DNA from 4 places in the Streptomyces sp. Root1310 genome. Region 4 is predicted to be linked to each of the others. Evidence: riboswitches for the same ligand, from Rfam matches in the RefSeq annotation. Region 4 holds a riboswitch; each other region holds the start of a gene.
The links. A riboswitch is a leader RNA that binds a small molecule or an ion and turns the genes downstream of it on or off. The one in region 4 is predicted to bind S-adenosylmethionine.
Positions count from the first base shown of each region.

Region 1: it holds a riboswitch for S-adenosylmethionine, as region 4 does, so the genes downstream of both, ASD48_RS26560 (amino acid ABC transporter permease) here and thrC (threonine synthase) in region 4, are expected to answer to the same signal.
Region 2: it holds a riboswitch for S-adenosylmethionine, as region 4 does, so the genes downstream of both, ASD48_RS46110 (putative leader peptide) here and thrC (threonine synthase) in region 4, are expected to answer to the same signal.
Region 3: it holds a riboswitch for S-adenosylmethionine, as region 4 does, so the genes downstream of both, ASD48_RS02060 (aminotransferase class V-fold PLP-dependent enzyme) here and thrC (threonine synthase) in region 4, are expected to answer to the same signal.

Region 1 is NZ_LMEQ01000023.1:560,007-565,129, reverse strand. It holds gene ASD48_RS26570 (DoxX family protein) at 1-173, shown strand, start outside; gene ASD48_RS26565 (glutathione S-transferase C-terminal domain-containing protein) at 1,089-1,985, shown strand; SAM riboswitch class IV at 2,052-2,171, shown strand; gene ASD48_RS26560 (amino acid ABC transporter permease) at 2,568-3,548, shown strand; gene ASD48_RS26555 (amino acid ABC transporter ATP-binding protein) at 3,545-4,348, shown strand; gene ASD48_RS26550 (transporter substrate-binding domain-containing protein) at 4,447-5,123, shown strand, end outside.
Region 2 is NZ_LMEQ01000034.1:165,576-170,698, forward strand. It holds gene ASD48_RS39055 (PP2C family protein-serine/threonine phosphatase) at 1-539, shown strand, start outside; gene ASD48_RS39060 (ATP-binding protein) at 582-1,022, opposite strand; gene ASD48_RS39065 (AAA family ATPase) at 1,320-1,856, opposite strand; gene ASD48_RS39070 (SAM-dependent methyltransferase) at 2,075-2,890, shown strand; SAM riboswitch class IV at 3,057-3,166, shown strand; gene ASD48_RS46110 (putative leader peptide) at 3,185-3,316, shown strand; gene ASD48_RS39075 (ABC transporter substrate-binding protein) at 3,524-5,123, shown strand, end outside.
Region 3 is NZ_LMEQ01000001.1:445,301-450,423, reverse strand. It holds gene trpD (anthranilate phosphoribosyltransferase) at 110-1,174, shown strand; SAM riboswitch class IV at 1,254-1,370, shown strand; gene ASD48_RS02060 (aminotransferase class V-fold PLP-dependent enzyme) at 1,551-2,912, shown strand; gene ASD48_RS02055 (Lrp/AsnC ligand binding domain-containing protein) at 2,993-3,274, opposite strand; gene ASD48_RS02050 (rhomboid family intramembrane serine protease) at 3,271-4,056, opposite strand; gene ASD48_RS02045 (hypothetical protein) at 4,230-4,469, shown strand; gene ASD48_RS02040 (NYN domain-containing protein) at 4,538-5,123, shown strand, end outside.
Region 4 is NZ_LMEQ01000001.1:2,084,396-2,089,518, forward strand. It holds gene thrC (threonine synthase) at 75-1,376, opposite strand; SAM riboswitch class I at 1,395-1,560, opposite strand; gene ASD48_RS09005 (glucosyl-3-phosphoglycerate synthase) at 1,731-2,675, shown strand; gene ASD48_RS09010 (trehalose-6-phosphate synthase) at 2,792-4,204, shown strand; gene otsB (trehalose-phosphatase) at 4,192-5,064, opposite strand; gene ASD48_RS09020 (DUF3263 domain-containing protein) at 5,095-5,123, opposite strand, start outside.

The sequences.
Region 1 (5,123 bases), on a different contig from region 4:
TGGGCGTCCTCGCGGTGGCGCTGGGGGCGTGGGGGCCGGGGGAGTACGCGGTGGACCAGGCCGCGGACATCGGGGTGACCGGATGGGCGGGCGCCGGTGTCGTGCTCGGGGTGGGTGTCGTCGCGACGGCCGGGCTGCTCGCGGTGTTCTGGCGCCCCCGGCAGGAGAGTTGAAGCAGCGACCGTGCGCGCCTGCTTCATCGGAGTGGGGGCGGCCAGGAAGCGCGCCGTTGGCCCGCCGGATCGCCGAGGCGGGCCCATGGTCCCGGCACCGCGGCTCCGGTCCGGGCACGCGTGACGGAGGCGTTCGGCGCGGTCGTGGGCAGACGGTACGGGGGCACCGAGCTGATCCCGCAGGGCAGACCCCGCACGGGGTCCGTGACCCACCTGCGCTACCGGGTCGTCTGAACGACCGCGGCGCGCAGCCCGGAGCCCGGAGGCCGGAGGCGATCGGGCGGAAGCCACTCGGCCCGCACGCCGTCAGGCCGCTCGTGGGCAGACGGTACGGGGGCACCGCCGTCTCACCCTCTCGCTGCTCGCGGCGCCTCCGGCGGGACGCGTCACCCAAGGGGTGAGCCGTCGGCCGTTCAGACGCCCGGGGCGCCGCCCGCCTCCGGCCGAGCGTCCCGGGCCGCGCACCCGCTCCCGCTCCCCGGGGGCTCCCCGGGGCCGCCCCGGGGAGCCCCCGGTACTCACCTGGTGGACGCCCCCTTGACGGAGGCTCGAGGCGGATCGACACTCGATCCGGGAATCCTAGTGAACGGGTAGGGAAACAATGGGGCGACTGGAGCCGACCACCGGCCGAGCGGGCCGCACGGCGTGGTCGTCACCCCTTCTCACCTCCCGCCGTCACATCGACCTGAAGCGCGTCTGCAGCGCCATCAGGTTCCGGGACTGAGCCGGGCCCGTCCCCGCGCCGAACCGCACCGGCGGTGTCCCGCGGACGCGGCCGCACCCGGCACGTGCGGACGAGGTCCGCGAGGTACGTACCTCCGTGCCTCCCGTACCTCCGTACCTCCCGCACCTCCCTCTTCGACGTCGCATCCGCCGCGCGCACGTCCCTCGTGCGTCCCGCCCCCGGGGAGAGTCATGTCCTTCACACCACTGGCCGCCCACCCGTCCACCCGGCCCACCGCCGCCTTCCGGGGCCGGATCGGCCGGGACGCGCGCAGCGGCCACTACGCGGTGCCGCGCCGCTACCGCCTCCATCTGGCGGCGGCCGACCCCGACTGTCTGCGCATCGCCGTCACCCACAGCCTCCTCGGCCTGGACAAGGCCTGCCCGGTCACCTTCCTGCCCGCCGTCCCGGACTGCCCCGACGGAGGTCACTCGGCGCTGCGTCCGCTGTACGACGCCAGCGCGCACCGGTACACCGGCCCCGCCCTCGCGCCCGTGCTCAGCGACGACTGGTCCGGGCGCATCGTGAGCAGCCACGGCCCCGACATCGCCCGGGACCTGGCCCGGCACTTCGGCGGCGGCCGGCCCACCCTGTACCCGTGCGGCGCGGAGTCGCAGATCGAGGCCGTGGAGCGGATGTGCGCCCAGGGCATCGAGGAGGCCGCCCAGCGCGCCGGAGCGGCCGACGCCGAGGAGGCGGAGCGCACCGCCGCCCTCGACACGTTGCTCACCACACTCGGGGTGCTGGAGCGAGGGCTCGGTGCCCACGAGCACCTGATCAGCGATCAGATCACGGCAGCAGACGTCGAGTTGTGGGTCGCCCTGGTCCAACTCGACACCGTGCACCGCTACCACCTGGACGCGGCCGCCGTGCACCGCATCGCCGACCACCCCGCGCTGTGGGCCTACGCCCGTCGGCTGGCCGCCCGCCCGGCCTTCGGCGCCCACCTCGACCTGGACGCCATCGCCCGCCGTCACCACGCCCGTTGCCAGGGCCTGGAGGCCGCCGGCGCCGCCGTCCAGATCCTGGACTGGGAGACCCACGCGGAAGCCGGTTCGGTGGTCCGACCGCAGGTCAACCGGCCCTGAACCGGTCCACCCACCGGACAACCGTTGACATTCGTTCGGGCAACTGTCTTACTTACGGCCCAGAACGGTCATGAGCGTCAGCGACAAGCCCTGGCTAGCTGACCGGCAACCCTCGCTCCGCGGTGGGGTGCCCCAGGTGACGACCGGACCGACGTTTCGGTAATGACGTATCGGTAAGCGCGAGGGCCCCTCGGGGGCCGGAACAGTGATGGTGACGGACATGTACGCAGCTCATCGGACGGCGCCCCGTCGCCCCCGGGGCTGCGTACGGCCGTACCTCGACATCCTCGTCGCCAACCGCGCCGTCGACCTCCTGCGCGTGAACAGCGCACTGTGTACCGCACCGGGCCGTGCCCGCTGTCGGGGCTGAACGAACCCCTCGCACCGCAGCCCCGCCTCCGCGTTCCTGACGAACACCGCCCGAGCGGTGTGCCGTTGTCCGCCCCACCCCGGTCTCCTGTACGCATCCGTGCGCCATGCCCTGTTCGCGCCCGCGGAGCGGTCCCCGCCGCCCCGCACAAGCGCGTCCGGCCACGCACGTCCGCCGTGACCCGGGGTGTCCGACTCCCGCCGGAGCCCCTCATGAGTGAACCCCCAGGCGCCGTGACCCTCGCCGAACCCGCACCCGCCCTCGACGTCCCGTCGGAGAAGCTCACCGCCCAGCGCGTCCAGCCGCTGCGCAAGCCCGGCCGCTGGATCGCCACCGCCGTGGCCCTGGTCCTGGTGGCGCAGTTCACGCACGGACTGATCTCCAACCCCTTCTACCAGTGGGACCGCTTCGGCTACTGGTTCCTGCGGCCGGTCATCCTCGACGGACTGCTGATCACCCTGGAAGTGGCCGCCTACAGCGCGGTGCTGGGCCTGCTGGGCGGCATCCTGCTCGCCCTCGCCCGGCTCTCGAAGAGCCCGGTGCTGCGCGCGGTCAGCTGGATCTACGTGTGGGCGCTGCGCTCCATCCCGCTGATCGTGGTGCTGCTCTTCCTCTACAACTTCAGCGCCCTGTACCAGACTTTGAGTGTCGGGGTGCCCTTCGGCCCGGCGTTCTTCCGCTTCGACGAGTCCCGGCTGGCCACCGACATGGTGATCGCCGTCGTCGGCCTCAGTCTCAACGAGGCGGCCTACGCCGCCGAAGTGGTCCGCGGCGGCATCCTCTCCGTCGACCAGGGCCAGCACGAGGCGGCCGCCGCGCTCGGCCTGCCCAAGCGCTACCAGTTCTGGAAGATCGTCTTCCCGCAGGCCTTGCGATCGATCACACCGAACTACGTCAACCAGCTGATCGGCCTGGTCAAGTCCACCTCACTGGTCTTCTACGTGTCCCTGCTCGACCTGTTCGGCACCGCGCAGACCATGGGGGCCACCTACCCCGGCGACATCGTGCCGCTGCTGCTGGTCGTCACCGTCTGGTACCTGATCCTGACCAGCCTCGTCTCCGTCGTCCAGTTCTACGTCGAGCGGTACTACGCCCGGGGCGCCACGCGGTCCCTGCCGCCGACGCCGCTTCAGAAACTGCGGACCGGTCTCACCGACCTGCGGGCCCGCATCCGCCGGGAGGCCGCCGTATGACCACCGAGACCGTGCAGAGCACCGGCACCGCCGGGATCGTGCCCGCCGCCGTCGAGGTGCACGACGTGCACAAGTGGTACGGCGCCCACCGGGTCCTGGACGGTGTGAGCCTGACCGTGCGGCCCGGCGAGGTCACCGTGATCCTCGGCCCGTCCGGCTCCGGCAAGTCCACCCTGCTGCGGGTCGTCAACCACCTGGAGAAGCCCGAGATCGGCTATGTCAGCATCAACGGCGAGCTGATCGGCGTCCGCCGCAACGGCGACCGGCTGCGCGAGCTGAGCGAAAGGGCCATCCTGGCCCAGCGCGGCCGGATCGGCTTCGTCTTCCAGAACTTCAACCTCTTCCCGCACCTGACCGTCCTCGACAACGTCGCCGCCGCGCCGGTCGCCACCGGGCGGCTCGCCAAGCCCGCGGCCCTGGAACTGGCCCGGGAACTCCTGGACCGGGTGGGCCTCGCCGACAAGGCCGGCGCCTATCCCCGGCAGCTGTCCGGCGGCCAGCAGCAGCGTGTAGCCATCGCCCGCGCCCTCGCGCTGCGCCCCGGCGTCATCCTCTTCGACGAGCCCACCTCCGCCCTCGACCCCGAGCTCGTGGGCGAGGTCCTCGCCGTCATCAAGGACCTGGCGACCAGCGGCACCACCCTCGTCATCGTCACCCACGAGGTCGGCTTCGCCCGCGAGGTCGCCGACCGGGTCGTCTTCATCGACGACGGGAAGATCGTCGAGCAGGGCCCGCCGGGGGAGGTCCTCGAAAATCCGCGGCACGAGCGGACCCGGGACTTCCTCAGCAAGGTGCTCTGACACCGAAGAGCCCCACCCTCCCCCCCCACAGCTCCACCACGCCACCTCCCCCCCGCCACCACCCTCTCGCCCAGTCACACCAGTCACAAAGGACGCCCATGTCTGCCCACTTCACCCGACGCAGCCTGATTCGCGGCATCACCGTGGCGACCGCGGTCGCCACCCTCGCCACCGGGCTCGCCGCCTGCGGTGGTGACAGCGAGGCCGCCACCACGACCGGCAGCGCGGCCGGCAGCGTGACCATCGGCCGGGTGTCCAACGGCGCCGCCGAGGAGACCGCCCTGAAGGTCTCCGAGGTCAAGTCCATCAGCGCCGAACTGCCCGACGCGATCAAGAAGAGCGGCAAGCTGAACATCGGTATCGGCGCCCTGCCCTCCGGCTTCGCCCCGCTCGCCTACGTCGGTGACGACCAGAAGACCCTCACCGGCGCCGAGCCCGACCTCGGCCGTCTGGTGGCCGCGGTCCTCGGACTGAAGTCGGAGACGAAGAACTTCACCTGGGAGAACCTCTTCGTCGGCATCGACAGCGGCAAGGTCGACGTCGGCTTCTCGAACATCACCGACACCGAGGAGCGCAAGAAGAAGTACGAGTTCGCCTCCTACCGCCAGGACAACCTCGGCTGGGAGGTCAAGAAGTCCAGCACGTGGAACTTCGACGGCGACTACGAGAACCTCGCCGGTCTGACCGTCACCGTCGGCTCCGGCACCAACCAGGAGAAGATCCTCCTGGAGTGGAAGAAGAAGCTGGAGTCCGAGGGCAAGAAGCTCACCGTCAA
Region 2 (5,123 bases), on a different contig from region 4:
CGATGATCCAGCTGCGCACCGCCGTCCGTACCCTGGCGGCGCTCGACATCCCCGCGGCCGACCTCATAGGACGGCTCGACACGCTCGCCGGCGACTCACCCGGCGTGTCCTTCGCGACCTGCATATACGCCGAGTGGGATGCCCGGCGGCGCACCTGCACCCTGGTGGGGGCGGGCCACCCTCCCCCGCTGTTGCGCGGCCCGGACGGCCGCACCGCTCCGGTCAGGCTGACCGGGGCGGGGCTGCCCCTCGGGCTCGGGGCGGGCAGCTACGAGGAGACCGTGCTGAGCGTGCCGGATCCGGCCCTGCTGGTGCTCTACAGCGACGGTCTGGTGGAGTCCCGCGACGCCGACATCGACCAGGAGATCAGCCGCCTCGCGCGCACCGTGGACGCGGCGGCCGCCGTCGAGCCCGTGGACGGCGACGGTCAGGACGCGCTGCCGTCCCTGTGCCGTCGGCTCCTGCACGCCCCGTCCGGCGCGGCCGGAGCCGACGACCGCACCCTGCTGCTGGCCGAACTGACCCCGGCCGGGTGCTGAGTCGCCGGTCCCGGGCGGCGCGTGCCGGGTTCCCGGGGCCGCTCAGTCCGTCATGGTCGCCCACACCGCGTTGCCGCCGGTGAGCCTCGACCGGGCGACTCCCCAGTTCTCGGCGAGCTGCTCCACGAGGAAGAGGCCGCGGCCGCCCTCGTCGTCCGGTCCGGGCTCGCAGCGGGGCAGGCCCCGTCCCGTACGGTCGTGATCGTGCACCTCCAGGCGCAGCCGCCCGTCCGTGACGAGTCCTACGCCGCACAGGAAACGGGCGCCGAGTGTGTGCCGTACGGCGTTGGTGGCCAGCTCGGACACGAGCAGCACGGTGTCCGCGCACAGCTCGCCCGGCAGCCGCCAGGCGGTCAGCCGCGCGCTCATGGCGCGGCGGGCCACCGAGACGCTGGAGCGGTGTGCCGGGAGTTCGATCCAGTGCGTCCGGTCGGGACTCCAGGTGTCCAAGGACCGGGGTGAGGACGTCGTGTGGGGGGACACGATGGTCGCCTTCCGTGGGGGGCGGCAGCAGCCTGAGGCGGGGAACGGTGAGCGACGGACCTACGGGGAGGGGGTGCTCCGTAGGGTCCCGGTGCCGCGATCGCCCGAGCGGACCAACTCCTGTGTGGGTGTCAGGGGGTTGGCGGGGGAACGCTCGAGTCCGGCAGCACGCTTCACACAAGTAATCATGCTCGCAACGAAGTTCAAGCTGCAACCGACTGCCTGATAATTCCAGCGCCCGGCATCCCTCCGGTTGCTCGCGTAAGTCGCCGTCGGGTGCGCGTCGGTGACGTTGCCTCAGGAGTTTTCCCGGGCGGGAAGCCGGTCGAGGCCTGTGTCGAGCATGATGCGGTCTACGGTCCACGGGAGCGTGCTGTCGGCGCCGATGACTGTCTCGACACCGCCCGGCAGCAGATCGAGCTCTCGGTACCAGGCGCGCAGGTCCGCCTCGGCGACCTCGTGGGCGATGGGCTTCGTGGCGTGACGCACCAGGGTCTCGGCGAGCGGCACATGAAGGTAGTAGCAGTGGGTCGGGCCGCGGTGCTCCCTGCGCAGTCGTTCGAGCATGGGCCCGTACCGGTCGGCGTGGAGGATGCCCTCCAGGACGACGTGGTAACCGGCGTCCAGGGCATAGCGGGCGACGGCCTCGATGAGCCCGATGTTCGCCGCGCCGGGCCGGTCGTGCTCGCGCAGCACGACCCGGCGGAGGTTGTCCTGCCCGACCAGGGCCAGGCCCCGGCCGAACCTCTCGCGGAGACCGGCCGCCACCGCCGACTTGCCCGAGGCGCTGTTGCCGCGCAGGACGACCAGCCGGGTCTCTGGGGTGCCCACCATCACGCGGCCCACGCTACCGGCCCGGCCGACTTCACCGCGCGGACGGCGTGCCCGACGGTACGGCCGGTCCACCCGGCAGGGGCACGTGGACCCGGAGGCCTCCGCCAGAGCACTGTTCGAATCGACCGAAAATGTGAACGGGTGTACGTGCCGGGGTCGTTGGGACGTAAGTTGTGGCTCGAACTGCCCACGCCTCGGCCGAAAGACGGACGCCCCTCATGACCGACCATGTGACCACGCCCGGTTCAGCGGCACCTCAGAAGATCGACACCTCGGTGCCGCACTCGGCACGCATCTGGAACTACTGGCTGGGCGGGAAGGACAACTACCCCGTCGACGAGCAGGCCGGTGACGCCTACACCGCCGTGTTCCCCGGCATCGTCACCATCGCGCGCAGCAGCCGCGCGTTCCTGCGCCGCAACATCACGTTCCTGGTCTCCGAGGCGGGCATACGGCAGTTCCTCGACGTCGGAACCGGCCTGCCGACCGCGGACAACACCCACGAGGTAGCCCAGCGTCTCGCCCCCGAGACCAGGATCGTCTACGTCGACAACGACCCGCTGGTCCTGGCCCACGCCCGCGCCCTGCTCTACTCCACCCCGGAGGGCGCGACCTCCTACGTCGACGCCAACGTGCTGGACCCGGAGCGCATCCTGGCGCGCGCCGCGGAGACGCTGGACTTCAGCCGCCCCACCGCGCTCATCCTCAGCAACATCCTGGGTCACGTCGCCGACCACGACCAGGCCCGGTCCATCGTCACCACGCTGATGGCGGCGCTGCCGTCCGGCAGCTACCTCTCCGTCAACGACGGTTCGCGGGGCATCGACCCGGTCTTCGAAGAGGCCCAGGACGCCTACAACGAAAGCGGCGCCGTCCCGTACAACCTGCGCTCCGTCGACGAGATCACGGCGTACTTCGACGGCCTGGAGCTCCTCGAGCCCGGAGTCGTCTCGGTCCCCCTCTGGCGCCCGGAGTCCACCTCCCCCGCCCCCGTCGTCATCGGCGAGCACGGCGGCCTCGCCCGCAAGCCGTAACCGCCCGCGCCGCCCTCCCCACCGGACGGGCGGGCGGCACGCACGGACACGGCTCCGCCGCACCCGCCGTCACCGCCGCACCGGCGGTGACGGCGGGTGCGGCGGAGCCGTTCAACTCTCCTACCGATATTGACGGATAATGTCAGTACTCCGTAAGATCGACCCCGGCATTGAGTGTCAGCGTCAAGCCCTGGCTAGCTGACCGGCAACCCTCCTCCGCGGTGGGGTGCTCCAGGTGAAAGCCCGGCAGGGTCACCGACTCTGCAAGCGCGTGGCCCTGTTCAGGGGCCTGAGATGGGGAGGACCAGCGTGCGGCACAGCGGCAACCTGAGCGCCTCGATCGCGACCGCGGCTCTGTTCTCCGGATTCTCCCGCCGCCGCCACATCGACCTGCGGCGTTCCGCCAGCTGTCTGTGTCAGGGCTGATCACGCCCCACACCGCAGGCTGACCCCCGCCCACGGCGCGGTCACGCCGTCATCGACGTCGCCGTCGACACCCTCGTCGGCGCCCCCCTCCCCCTGAACAGTTCTGAGCAGTGCCGCCCCGTGCGGGGCCGGCACCCTCCGCGCATCGCCATGGCCGCGTGTCGCGCCGGCATGTGCGCGGTGACCTTGGAGTAGGAGAACCATCCCGTGACAGCGCATCCGGATTCCCGTACCCCCCGGTGGGCGGCGCTCGCCGCACTCGTGACCGGCAGCCTTCTGCTCAGCGCCTGCTCATCCAGCGGCAGCGGCAGCGCGAGCGGCGCGGGCGGCAGCCCGAGGTCGGGTGGCACCCTCACCTTCGCGGTGGGTTCCGACGCCGGCTGCGTGGATCCGCAGCAGGTGGGCAGCAACGACACCATCTACTCACTGCGCCAGGTCGTGGACTCCCTGACCGACCAGGACCCCAAGACCGGCAAGATCGTGCCGTGGCTCGCGAAGAGCTGGGACATCAGCTCGGACACGACGACGTTCACGTTCCACCTGAGATCAGGGGTGACCTTCAGCGACGGGACACCGCTCACCGCGCAGGTGGTCAAGGACAACTTCGACGCGGTGCCCAAGCTCGGCGCCCTCGGCACACTCGCCCAGGGGTACCTGAGCGGCGTGGAGAGCACCACCGCCGTCGACCCGCTCACCGTGCGGGTGAGGTTCAAGCAGCCCAACGCCCAGTTCCTGCAGGCCACGGCCACGCACTCGCTGGGGATCGAGTCGTCGGCGAGCGTCCACAGAAGCCCGCAGGAGAAGTGCAGCAAGGGAGTGGTCGGCTCCGGGCCGTTCGTGCTGAACGGATATGTGCAGAATCAGTCGATCACCCTGGCCAAGCGTGCCAAGTACGCCTGGGGTTCCTCCCTGTGGACCAAGCAGGGCGAGGCCTACCTGGACAAGCTGGTGTTCAAGGTGGTGCCCGAGGCGGGCGTGCGCACCGGCAGCCTCCAGTCCGGCCAGGTGGACGCGATCGGCAGCGTCGGTCGGGCCAACGAGGCGGCGCTCAAGGGCGGCGCGGTGAACCTCCAGGCACGGGCCAACCCGGGCGTGGTGTTCAACCTGGGCCTCAACAACTCCCGTCCGCTCTTCAAGGACGCGAAGGTACGGCAGGCGATCCTGTTCGCCATCGACAGGCAGCAGATCGTCGACGCCGTCTTCCCGACCGGCACCGAGCCCGCGACCAGTATCCTGGCGCACACGACACCCGACTACACCGATCTCGGCTCCGACCTGACCTTCGACGCCGCCAAGGCCAAGTCACTGCTGGAATCCGCCGGTTGGCAGGCGGGCGGCGACGGCGTCCGGGTCAAGGACGGCAAGAAGCTGAGCCTGACCGTCAAGTGGTTCGCCAACGCGGCCACCAACCAGCCCGCGCTGGAACTGATCCAGCAGCAACTCAAGGCCGTCGGCGTCGAGGTGGTGCTCAAGCAGCTCCAGATCGCCCAGTTCTCCCCCACCCTGCAGTCCGGTGACTTCGACGCGGTGTGGGGCAACGTGACCCGCGCCGACCCGGACATCCTGCGCAGCTCGTACTCCACCCAGCTGGCCAACTTCTACCACCTGCCGGCCGGCCCGCTGGACACCGCGCTGACCCGGCAGGCGGCGACGACCGACGCGGCGAAGCGCAAACAACTCGTCACCCAGGCACAGCAGTTGATCGTGCAGAACGCCTACGTCGTACCCGTGGTGGAGCTTCAGACCCAGCTGGGGGTGGCGAAGAAGGTGCACCACCTCGACTTCGAGGCCTCCAGCCGGATCCAGC
Region 3 (5,123 bases), 1.6 Mb from region 4:
CCGTGCCCACGGGCTGGATAGGGTGGGGTGCACCTTGTCACGAGGCGCACGACGGCACACGACGTACTCGACACACTCGACGTACACGACGACACACGCAGGAGCGGCTATGAGCGCTGTGACCCCCGCTGGAGGCGACATCGCGGCGGGCCGTTCCTGGCCCGAGGTGCTGAACGGTCTGCTGTACGGCCGCGACCAGGACGCCGACGCCACCTTCTGGGCGCTGGACCGGATCATGCGCGGCGAGGCGACCGACGCGCAGATCGCCGGGTTCGTGGTGGCGCTGCGGGCCAAGGGCGAGACCGTCGCGGAGATCAACGGGCTCGTCCGGGCGATGTACGAGCACGCCAACCTGATCGAGGTGCCCGGACGGACCGTCGACATCGTCGGCACCGGCGGCGACGGTGCGAAGACGGTCAACATCTCCACGATGTCGGCGATCGTCGTGGCCGGCTCGGGCGCCACGGTCGTCAAGCACGGCAACCGGGCGGCGTCCTCCGCGTCCGGCGCCTCCGACGTCCTGGAGAAGCTCGGCGTCAATCTGGAGCTGACCCCGCGGCGGGTGGCCGAGGTGGCCCAGGAGGCCGGGATCACCTTCTGCTTCGCGATCAAGTTCCACCCGGCGCTGCGTCATGTGGGCGCCGCGCGCGGCCAGTTGGGGATCCGCACGGTGTTCAACGTGCTCGGCCCGCTGACCAACCCCGCCAAGGTGCGGGCCCAGGCGGTCGGGGTCGCGGACCCGCGGATGGCGCCGGTCGTCGCGGGCGTCTTCGCCGAGCGCGGCAACTCGTCCCTGGTCTTCCGGGGCGACGACGGGCTCGACGAGCTGACCACGACGGCCACGTCCCATGTGTGGGTCGTCCGCGACGGCAAGGTCACCGAGGAGACGTTCGACCCGCGTGACGTCGGGCTCGAGCTGGTCCCGGTCGAGGCTCTGCGGGGCGGGGACCCCTCGTACAACGCGGAGGTCGCCCGCCGCCTTCTGGAGGGCGAGACGGGCCCGGTGCGGGACGCCGTGCTGCTGAACTCGGCGGCGGCGCTGGTGGCCCTGGACCCGGGCTCCGGGTCCCTTGCCGGGCAACTGCGCGAGGGCATGGACAGGGCGGCCGAGTCGATCGACTCGGGTGCGGCCAAGCGGGCGCTGGACCGCTGGGTCGCAGCCACCCGGGCGTGACGCCCCACCGCTGACTGTCGTCCCGCGATCCGGACACGGGTTGCGGGACGGCGATCACTTCACGTAGGTTCCTGTATCAGGTCATGAGTGACAGTCATGAGGCCCCGGCCGACTGTCCGGCAACCCTCCGTCCGTGGCGGGGTGCCCCGGGTGAAGACCAGGTCGTAGGCAGCGAGGTCTACGGCAAGCGCGGACCCCTCGCACTCTTCTGAGTGAGTACCGCCAGGGGTCCTGGTCGTTCGAGGGAGTCTTCCGTGAGCAAGCGAATGCGATAGGGCGTAGAGCCCCGCCTCCGCATACCCCTTTCACCTTCCTCCGTGCTCGAGCCATGTCCGCTCGCACGGCGGTTCCCCCTTGCCTCTCACGGGAGTTCGCCATGTCTGTCTCCACTGCTGCCGCCACCCGTACCGTTTGTGCACAGCTGCCCGTTCTCGGCGGGGATGTCACGGTCCCGCTCGTGACGGGTGGCGAGGTCACCTACGCGGCGCTCGACTACGCGGCCAGCGCCCCCGCCCTCCAGCGCGTCTGGGACGACGTGGCGGCCTACGCCCCGTACTACGGCAGCGTCCACCGGGGTGCCGGCTACCTCTCGCAGCTGTCCACGGACCTCTTCGAGAACGCCCGCACGACGGTGGCCGAGTTCCTGGACTGCCGCCCCGACGACCAGCTGGTCTTCACCCGCTCGACGACGGACTCCCTCAACCTGCTGGCGCGGGCGCTCCCCGCCGGCTGCCAGGTCTTCGTCTTCGAGACCGAGCACCACGCCTCGCTGCTGCCCTGGCAGGACGCCCGGGTCACCTACCTGGACGCCCCGCGCACCCCGCGCCAGGCCGTCGAGACGCTGGAGCGGGCCCTCGCCGACCGGGAGCCGTACGGCCCGGCCCTGGTCTGCGTCACCGGCGCCTCGAACGTCACCGGCGAGCTGTGGCCGGTACGCGAGCTGGCGGCCGCCGCGCACGCGCACGGCGCCCGGATCGTCCTGGACGCGGCCCAGCTGGCCCCGCACCACCCGGTCTCCGTCCAGGAGCTCGACGTCGACTGGGTCGCCTTCTCCGGCCACAAGCTGTACGCGCCCTTCGGCTCCGGCGTGCTGGCCGGCCGTGCCGACTGGCTGGTGGCGGCCGACCCGTACCTGGCCGGCGGCGGCGCCAGCCGCAAGGTCACGCGGCGCGAGGACGGGGGAGTGGACGTGGAGTGGCACGAGAGCGCCGCCCGCCACGAGGCCGGCTCCCCGAACGTGATCGGCGCCTACTCCATCGCCTCGGCGTGCAAGGCCCTCACCGAGGCGGGCTTCGACAGCCTGGTCGCCCGGGAGGAGTACCTGATCGCGAAGGTGCGGGCCGGTCTGGCCGCGGTCCCGCAGGTGAAGGTGCTGTCGCTGTTCGGGGACGACGCGCCGCGGGTCGGCGTGATCTCCTTCGTCGTCGAGGGCTGGAACAGCTCCCACTTCGCGGCCGCCCTCTCCGCCGAGTACGGCATCGGGGTCCGCGACGGGCTCTTCTGCGCCCACCCGCTGGTCCGTACCCTGCTCGGCGGCGACCCGCAGACCCAGGGCGAGTGCGGCGCCCCCGAGGCGGCTCCCGGCGAGAAGTCCCTCAACGCGATCCGGGTGAGCTTCGGCGCGGGCACCCCGGACGAGCATGTGGAGCGCTTCGTGAACGCCGTGCGCGAACTGGTGAGCGAGGGCGCGCGGTGGCAGTACCGGACGGAGGACGGCCGCTGCGTGCCCGCGGTCTGAGCGACGGTCCGCCGGAGGCGGTGTTCAGCCGGTCGGGGGTCCGGCGGGTCAGGTGGCCGGCGGGTCAGGTGGCCGGCCGGTCAGGAGTCCAGACCGATCGCGAACGCCGCCTCCAGGTCGTGCTGCGAGTAGGTGCGGAAGGCGACGTGCGTGTCCGTGCCCTCCACTCCGGGGATCTTGCTGATGCTGCCCGGGATGACCTCCGCCAGGTCCTCGTGCTCCTTGACCCGCACCATGGCGATCAGGTCGTACGTCCCGGTGACGGAGAAGACCTCGCTGACGGAGTCCAGCGAAGCGATCCGCTCCGCGATCTCGGGAATCCGGTCCACGCTGGTCTTGATGAGGACGATCGCGGTGATCACGGCTGGTTCTCTCCCTCGGGGGCCGGAGCTGGGGCGGGCTTCACTCTAGTCGCCCGCCCGTCACCCGCCGCCGCCCCTTCGGGGCCGCCCTTCGCACCTCTGTTCTTCCCGGAACGGGCCCACGCGTAGAGGAGCCCCAGGCCGAAGCCCACCAGGTGGGCCAGATAGGCGACCCCCGGCCCCTGGGCGGCCCGCCCCGCCGCCACCCACTGCAGGGCCGCCCAGAAGGGCAGCACGACCCATGCCGGGAAGCGCAGCGGCAGGAAGAACAGGAACGGCAGGAGACTGGTCACCCGCGCTCGGGGGAACAGGTACAGAAACGCGCCGAGGACCGCGGAGATCGCCCCGGAGGCGCCGACCAGGGACTGTGACGACTCGGCGTTGGCGGCGGCGTAGCCCAGCAGGGCCAGATAGCCGCAGCCGAGGTAGAACAGCGTGAACTCGACGCGGCCCATCCGGTCCTCGGTCATCGTCCCGAAGACGTAGAGGAAGAGCATGTTGCCCAGCAGGTGCACCCAGCTGCCGTGGACGAAGAGGGCCGTGGCCGGGGTCAGGGCGGCCCGCGGGGCGCCCTCGAAGAGTTCGCCGGGCACCACGCCCCAACGCCGGAAGTAGGCGCGCTGCGCGGCCAGCAGCTCGTCGCCGGAGCCGTACGCCGGATTGAAGCCCGAGGCGGGCCCGATCAGGAAGATCAGGCAGCACAGGGCGATCAGTGCGTAGGTCACCGGCGCCGGGCGGTTGCGGACCACCCTGCCGACCGTCCCGTTCCAGTCGCCGATCATGGGAACAAAGCATGACGTAATCGGACGCACTCGCCCGGATCGCCTCGCCGCCGCGGACGGATGGGCGGCGAGTACCCGCCAGGCCGTAGGGTTACGAGCCATACGCGCTGGGGAGCCTCCGGCCCGACCCCGGCAACCGGAAGCACGACACTAGAAGGAAGCGGACAGCCACGATGACGGTTCCCCTCCCGACCGCCGCGACGCGGTGGCGCTGCACGCTCTGCGGCAACCTCACGCGGTTCGACGTGACGCGCTCGTCGAAGGTCGTCGAGTACGTGCACCTCGACCTCGCCGGTGAGCCGAAGGTCGAGGAGCGCGAGGTGGTCAGTGAGACCATCGAGTCGGTGCGGTGCCGCTGGTGCAACGCCGTGGACCAGGTGGAACTCGTGGATCGGCCGGGCGCCGGTTCCTGACGACGGGGGTCCCTCCGCTCGAGCGAAGCCGAGAGTGGGGAGGCCCGCACAGTATTGGGGTGTGACGGATGGTGGAGAGCGCAGGCGGGGGGCCGGGCGACGGCGCCGCCGAGATGCTCGACCGTCCGCTGCCGGACGGCGTGCGGCGCAGGGTCGTACAGATCGTCTCCGACGGCTTCGGCGGGCTGACCGTCGGCGAACTGCCGGTCCAGTTGCGGCAGTACGCCCGGTTCGCCCCGAACCGGCGGGCGAAGTTCGCGGGCAACGCGATGGCGGCCGCGCTGGAGACCGATCCGCTCTTCCGGCAGCGCATCGCCGAGAAGTTCAGAGAGGCCCAGCCGGAACTCGCCGGCGCTCTCGACTCCGGCTCGCCGACCCCGGCCGCGGACCCGCACGAAGTGGCGGCCGCGGCCTACGTGCTGCGGCCCCCCGGCTGGGTGAAGCTGGTGACCGCGGCCGGCGAGGAGGCCCAGCGGGCGGACGCCGAACGGGCCGGCGAGGAGAGCCGGGCCGAACTGGAGCGGCTGCGCGAGGAGCTCGACCGGGCCCGGGAGCAGTCCCGGGCGGGCACCGAGGGGCTGCGCGCCGAACTGGACGCGGCGAGGAAGGAAGCGGAATCGCTCCATCGCAAGCTGCGTTCGGCGCTCAGCGACG
Region 4 (5,123 bases):
ACCGCCGCCGCCTGGGCGCGGCCGGACCACGCCCGCCCGCGGCGCACATACGGACTCGTGGCGGAGCGCCCCGCTCATGACGCGAGGCCGGCCTCTCGGAAGGACTCGAGGTTCGGGCGGATGGTCGCGGTCAGCCCGGTGCCGGCCACCGCGTCCAGGGTCTTCAGTCCGTCGCCCGTGTTGAGGACGACGGTCGTCTTCGACGGGTCGAGAAGACCGTTCTCGATCAGCTTGCGCGTCACGCCCACCGTCACCCCGCCCGCGGTCTCGGCGAAGATGCCCTCGGTCCGCGCCAGCAGCTTGATCGCGTCGACGATCTGCTCGTCGTTCACGTCCTCCACCGCGCCGCCGGTGCGCCGGGCGATGTCGAGGACGTAGGGACCGTCCGCCGGGTTGCCGATGGCCAGCGACTTGGCGATGGTGTCCGGCTTCTGGGGACGGACCACGTCGTGCCCGGCCTTGTAGGCCACCGACACCGGGGAGCAGCCCTCGGCCTGCGCACCGAAGATCTTGTACGGCTTGTCCTCGACCAGCCCGAGCCTGATCAGCTCCTGCAGGCCCTTGTCGATCTTCGTGAGCTGGGAGCCGGAGGCGATCGGCACGACCAGCTGGTCCGGCAGCCGCCAGCCGAGCTGCTCGCAGATCTCGTACGCCAGCGTCTTGGAACCCTCGGCGTAGTACGGCCGCAGGTTGACGTTGACGAAGCCCCAGCCCTCGCCCGCCGAGTCGCCGATGAGCTCGGAGCAGAAGCGGTTGACGTCGTCGTAGTTGCCCTCGATGCCGACGAGCTCGCCGCCGTAGATCGCGGCCATGACGACCTTGCCCTGCTCCAGGTCGTGCGGGATGAACACGCAGGACCGGAAGCCCGCCCGGGCGGCGGCGGCGCCGACGGCACCGGCCAGGTTGCCCGTGGAGGAGCAGGAGAGGGTGGTGAAGCCGAACGCGCGGGCTGCCTCGATGGCCTGGGCGACGACCCGGTCCTTGAAGGAGTGCGTCGGGTTGCCGGAGTCGTCCTTGACGAAGAGCTTGCCGGCGTCGACGCCCAGTTCACGGGCGAGGTTGTCGGCCTGGACGAGCTTGGTCCACCCGGGGTTGATGTTGGGCTTGTCGGCCACGTCCGCCGGGACCGGCAGCAGCGGCGCGTAGCGCCAGATGTTCGCGGGCCCCGCCTCGATGCGCTTGCGGAGCTCCTCCGTGTCGTAGGAGGAGAAGTCGTAGGCGATCTCGAGCGGGCCGAAACACTCCTCGCAGGCGAAGACCGGGCCGAGGGGCACGCGGTGGCCGCACTCGCGGCAGCTCAGCGCCGCGGCCGGACCGAGGTCGACAGCAGAGGACGTCGTAGAGTCGGTGGTGCTTGCAACAGTCTGCGCAGCCATGTGAGGCGAGGCCCTTTCTCCTCATCTTCCTCACGACGCATCTCGCCGTGAGACGGATTTGGCACCTTCCCGAGCCGGGAGCCTCGCGGAGCGGTCACCACGTGGATCGGTGATCGTTACGAGACCGGCTGGAGGGTTGCCGGGGCTTCATCGGGCCGTATCCCTCTGCCCCTCTGGATGAGCGGTATGAAGTTGTGAACGGGAGGCGACCTCGGACATGCGATGGTCATCCGCGTTGCTCAAGACTGTAACCGAAGGCCAGGACAGTTGAGATAGTCGTCCGAACCGCGAGATGGATCACACGGTCACCTCCCGTGCACCCGGTGTGATCACGACAGTGAGGAGCCGCAGACTGTGCTTCGAGAAACTGAGCGCTGGCTGGCCACCCGCTCCTGGTCCGTCACCGATCGTCCGCTCCACCGGATCCTGGCCGCGAAGCGTGCCACGAACCAGTCGGTGTCCGTCGTCCTGCCCGCGCTGAACGAGGAGGAGACGGTCGGTGACATCGTCGCGGTCATCCGTCACGACCTCATGCACCAGGTCCCGCTCGTCGACGAGATCGTCGTCGTCGACTCGGGATCGACCGACCGTACGTCCGAGGTGGCCGCGGCGGCCGGCGCGCGGGTCGTCCACCGGGACGACATCCTGCCGCGGATACCGGCCGTGCCCGGCAAGGGCGAGGTCCTGTGGCGCTCCCTGCTGGTCACCACCGGAGACATCGTCTGTTTCATCGACGCCGATCTGAGGGAGTTCTCCTCGGACTTCGTCACGGGGATCGTCGGCCCGCTGCTCACCGACCCCGGGGTGGACCTGGTCAAGGGCATGTACGACCGTCCGCTGGGCGGCGCGGCCGGCCAGGGCGGCCGGGTCACCGAGCTCATGGCCCGCCCGCTGCTCAACATGCACTGGCCGCAGCTGGCCGGGTTCGTGCAGCCGCTCGGCGGCGAGTACGCGGCCCGCCGGAGTCTGCTGGAGCAGCTGCCCTTCCCCGTCGGCTACGGCGTGGAGCTGGGCATGCTGGTGGACGCCCTGCACCTGGTGGGCCTGGACGCCCTCGCCCAGGTCGACATCGGCGTGCGCAAGCACCGTCACCAGGACGGACAGGCGCTGGGCCGGATGGCGGCGGCCATCTACCGCACCGCCCAGCTGCGGCTGGCCCGCGGGCACCTGATCCGCCCGTCCCTGACCCAGTTCGAACGGAGCGCGGACGGCTTCGAGCCGCGCACGTACTCCGTGGACACCGAGGAACGGCCGCCGATGGCGGAGATCGCGGAGTACGCGACCCGCAAGGTCGCGTGAGCGCCGGACGGGCCGTATACGGCAGGGCGCCGGCACCGGCGACACGGCCGGATACGGCCCGTCCACGCAGCGCGACCGTACGTTTGAGCGTTTCCCGACCGGGCTAGGTTGGGCGTATGGCTTCCACGCACGACACTGCCGCCCGGGCCGCCGAGGTGCTGGTCGCGTCCAACCGCGGTCCGGTCTCCTACGAGGTGGGCGAGGACGGCTCGCTGCACGCGAAACGCGGCGGCGGCGGGCTGGTCTCCGGCCTGTCGGCCATCGGCCCCGAGGCGGGCGCCCTCTGGGTGTGCTCGGCACTCTCCGACGGCGACCGTGAGGCGGTCCGGCGGGGCGTCGGCGAGGAGGGCGTGCGCATGCTCGCCATTCCGGCCGACGTGCACGCCGACGCGTACAACGGCATCGCCAACTCCGTGCTGTGGTTCGTCCACCACCTGCTCTACCAGACGCCGCTGGAGCCCGCCTTCGACGCGGAGTTCCGCCGTCAGTGGGCGTCCTACGAGGCCTACAACCGGGCGTTCGCGCAGGCGCTGGCCGAGGAGGCGGCGGACGGCGCGGCGGTCCTCGTCCAGGACTACCACCTGTGTCTGGTGCCGGGGATGCTGCGTGAGCTGCGCCCGGACCTGCGCATCGGCCATTTCTCGCACACGCCGTGGGCTCCGGTGGACTACTTCGCGCTGCTGCCGGGGGACGTCCGGGAGCAGTTGCTGCACGGCATGCTCGGCGCGGACCGCCTGGGCTTCCTCACCCGGCGCTGGGCGGACGCGTTCGCCGCGTGCTGTACGGAGTTCGCCGGCGGCCCCGGCAAGACGCGGATCGGTGTCCACGGTCTCGGCGCCGACGCCGACTTCCTGCGCGAGCGCTCGCACCGGCCGGACGTCGACGAGCGCATGGCGGCGCTGCGCGCGGAGATCGGCGAGGGCCGCAAGGCGATCGTCCGGGTCGACCGCACCGAGCTGTCCAAGAACATCGTGCGCGGGCTCCTGGCCTACCGGCAGCTGCTCGACGACCACCCGGAGTGGCGCGAACGGGTCGTCCACGTGGCCTTCGCCTACCCCTCCCGCCAGGACCTCGCCGTCTACCGCGACTACATGGCCGAGGTGCAACGCCTGTCCGAGGAGATCAACGAGGCGTACGGCACGCCCGGCTGGACCCCGGTCCTGCTGAACCTCAAGGACGACTTCGCCCGCTCCCTCGCCGCCTACCGGCTGGCCGACGTGGCCCTGGTGAACCCGATCCGCGACGGCATGAACCTGGTCGCCAAGGAGGTTCCGGTCGTCTCCGACGAGGGCTGCGCGCTGGTTCTGTCCCGGGAGGCTGGGGCCTACTGGGAGCTGCGCGAGGACGCGATCACGGTGAACCCGTACGACGTCCTGGAGACCGCCCGCGCCCTGCACGAGGGGCTGACCATGAAGCCGGAGGAGCGGGCCGAACGCACGAAGCGGCTGGCCGCGGCGGCGACCGCGCTGCCCCCGGCCCGGTGGTTCCTGGACCAGCTGAACGCCCTGCGGGAGATTCAGCCGAGCTGAGCGGCCAGCTCCCGCAGCAGCCGTACGACGCCGGCGGGCCCGTCGACGACGAGGTCCGCGCGCTCCGCCAGTGCGCCGACCTCGGTGCTGCCGCTGCACACCAGCAGCCCGGGTACGCCGTCCGCGCGGAGCTTCTCGACGGCGGCGAACGCGGGCAGGTCGCCGAGGTCGTCACCGGCGTAGAGGACCGATCGCGCGCCGGTCTCGCGGACGTGTTCCAGCAGCGCGACGCCCTTGTCCATGCCCGGCGGGCGCAGCTCCAGGACCATCCGGCCGGGTTCGACGATCAGACCGTGCCGGGCGGCCAGTTCGCCCAGCGGGGCCCGCAGCGCCTCGAAGGCGGCCCGGGGGTCGTCGGCGCGGCGGGTGTGGACGGCGACGGCCCGGCCGCCCTTCTCCTCGACCGAGACACCCGGGTGGTCCCCCGCGGCGGCCAGCACCTCCGGGAGTTCGGCGCGGACGGCGGCCACGCCCGGGTGCGGGGGCGGGGCGCTCAGGGCGCCGGTGCGGGCGTCCCAGCGTTCGGCGCCGTAGTGGCCGAGGACGGAGAGGTGCTCCAGTCCTTCGGCCCCGGCGAACCCGCCGTGCCGTACGGCGACCTCGGCGGGCCGCCCGGTGATGACGGCCACGGCGGCGACCTTGGGCGCGAGGGCGGTGAGCGCGGGGACGGCGTCGGGGTGGGCCCGGGCGTCCTCCGGGTTCTCGACGATCGGGGCGAGGGTGCCGTCGAAGTCGAGCGCGACGAGCGTGGTGGAGGGCCGGCCGACGATCGCGTCGAGCGCGGCGCGGCCCGCCGGGGTGACCGGAACGGGGAGGGGGAGGGGTTCGGGTTCCGAGGAGTGCGTCTCGTGGGTGCCCATACGCCGACGATAGCCAACGCCCGCCCGCGGCTAGCGCTCCCCCCGCCTCGCCTCGCGCA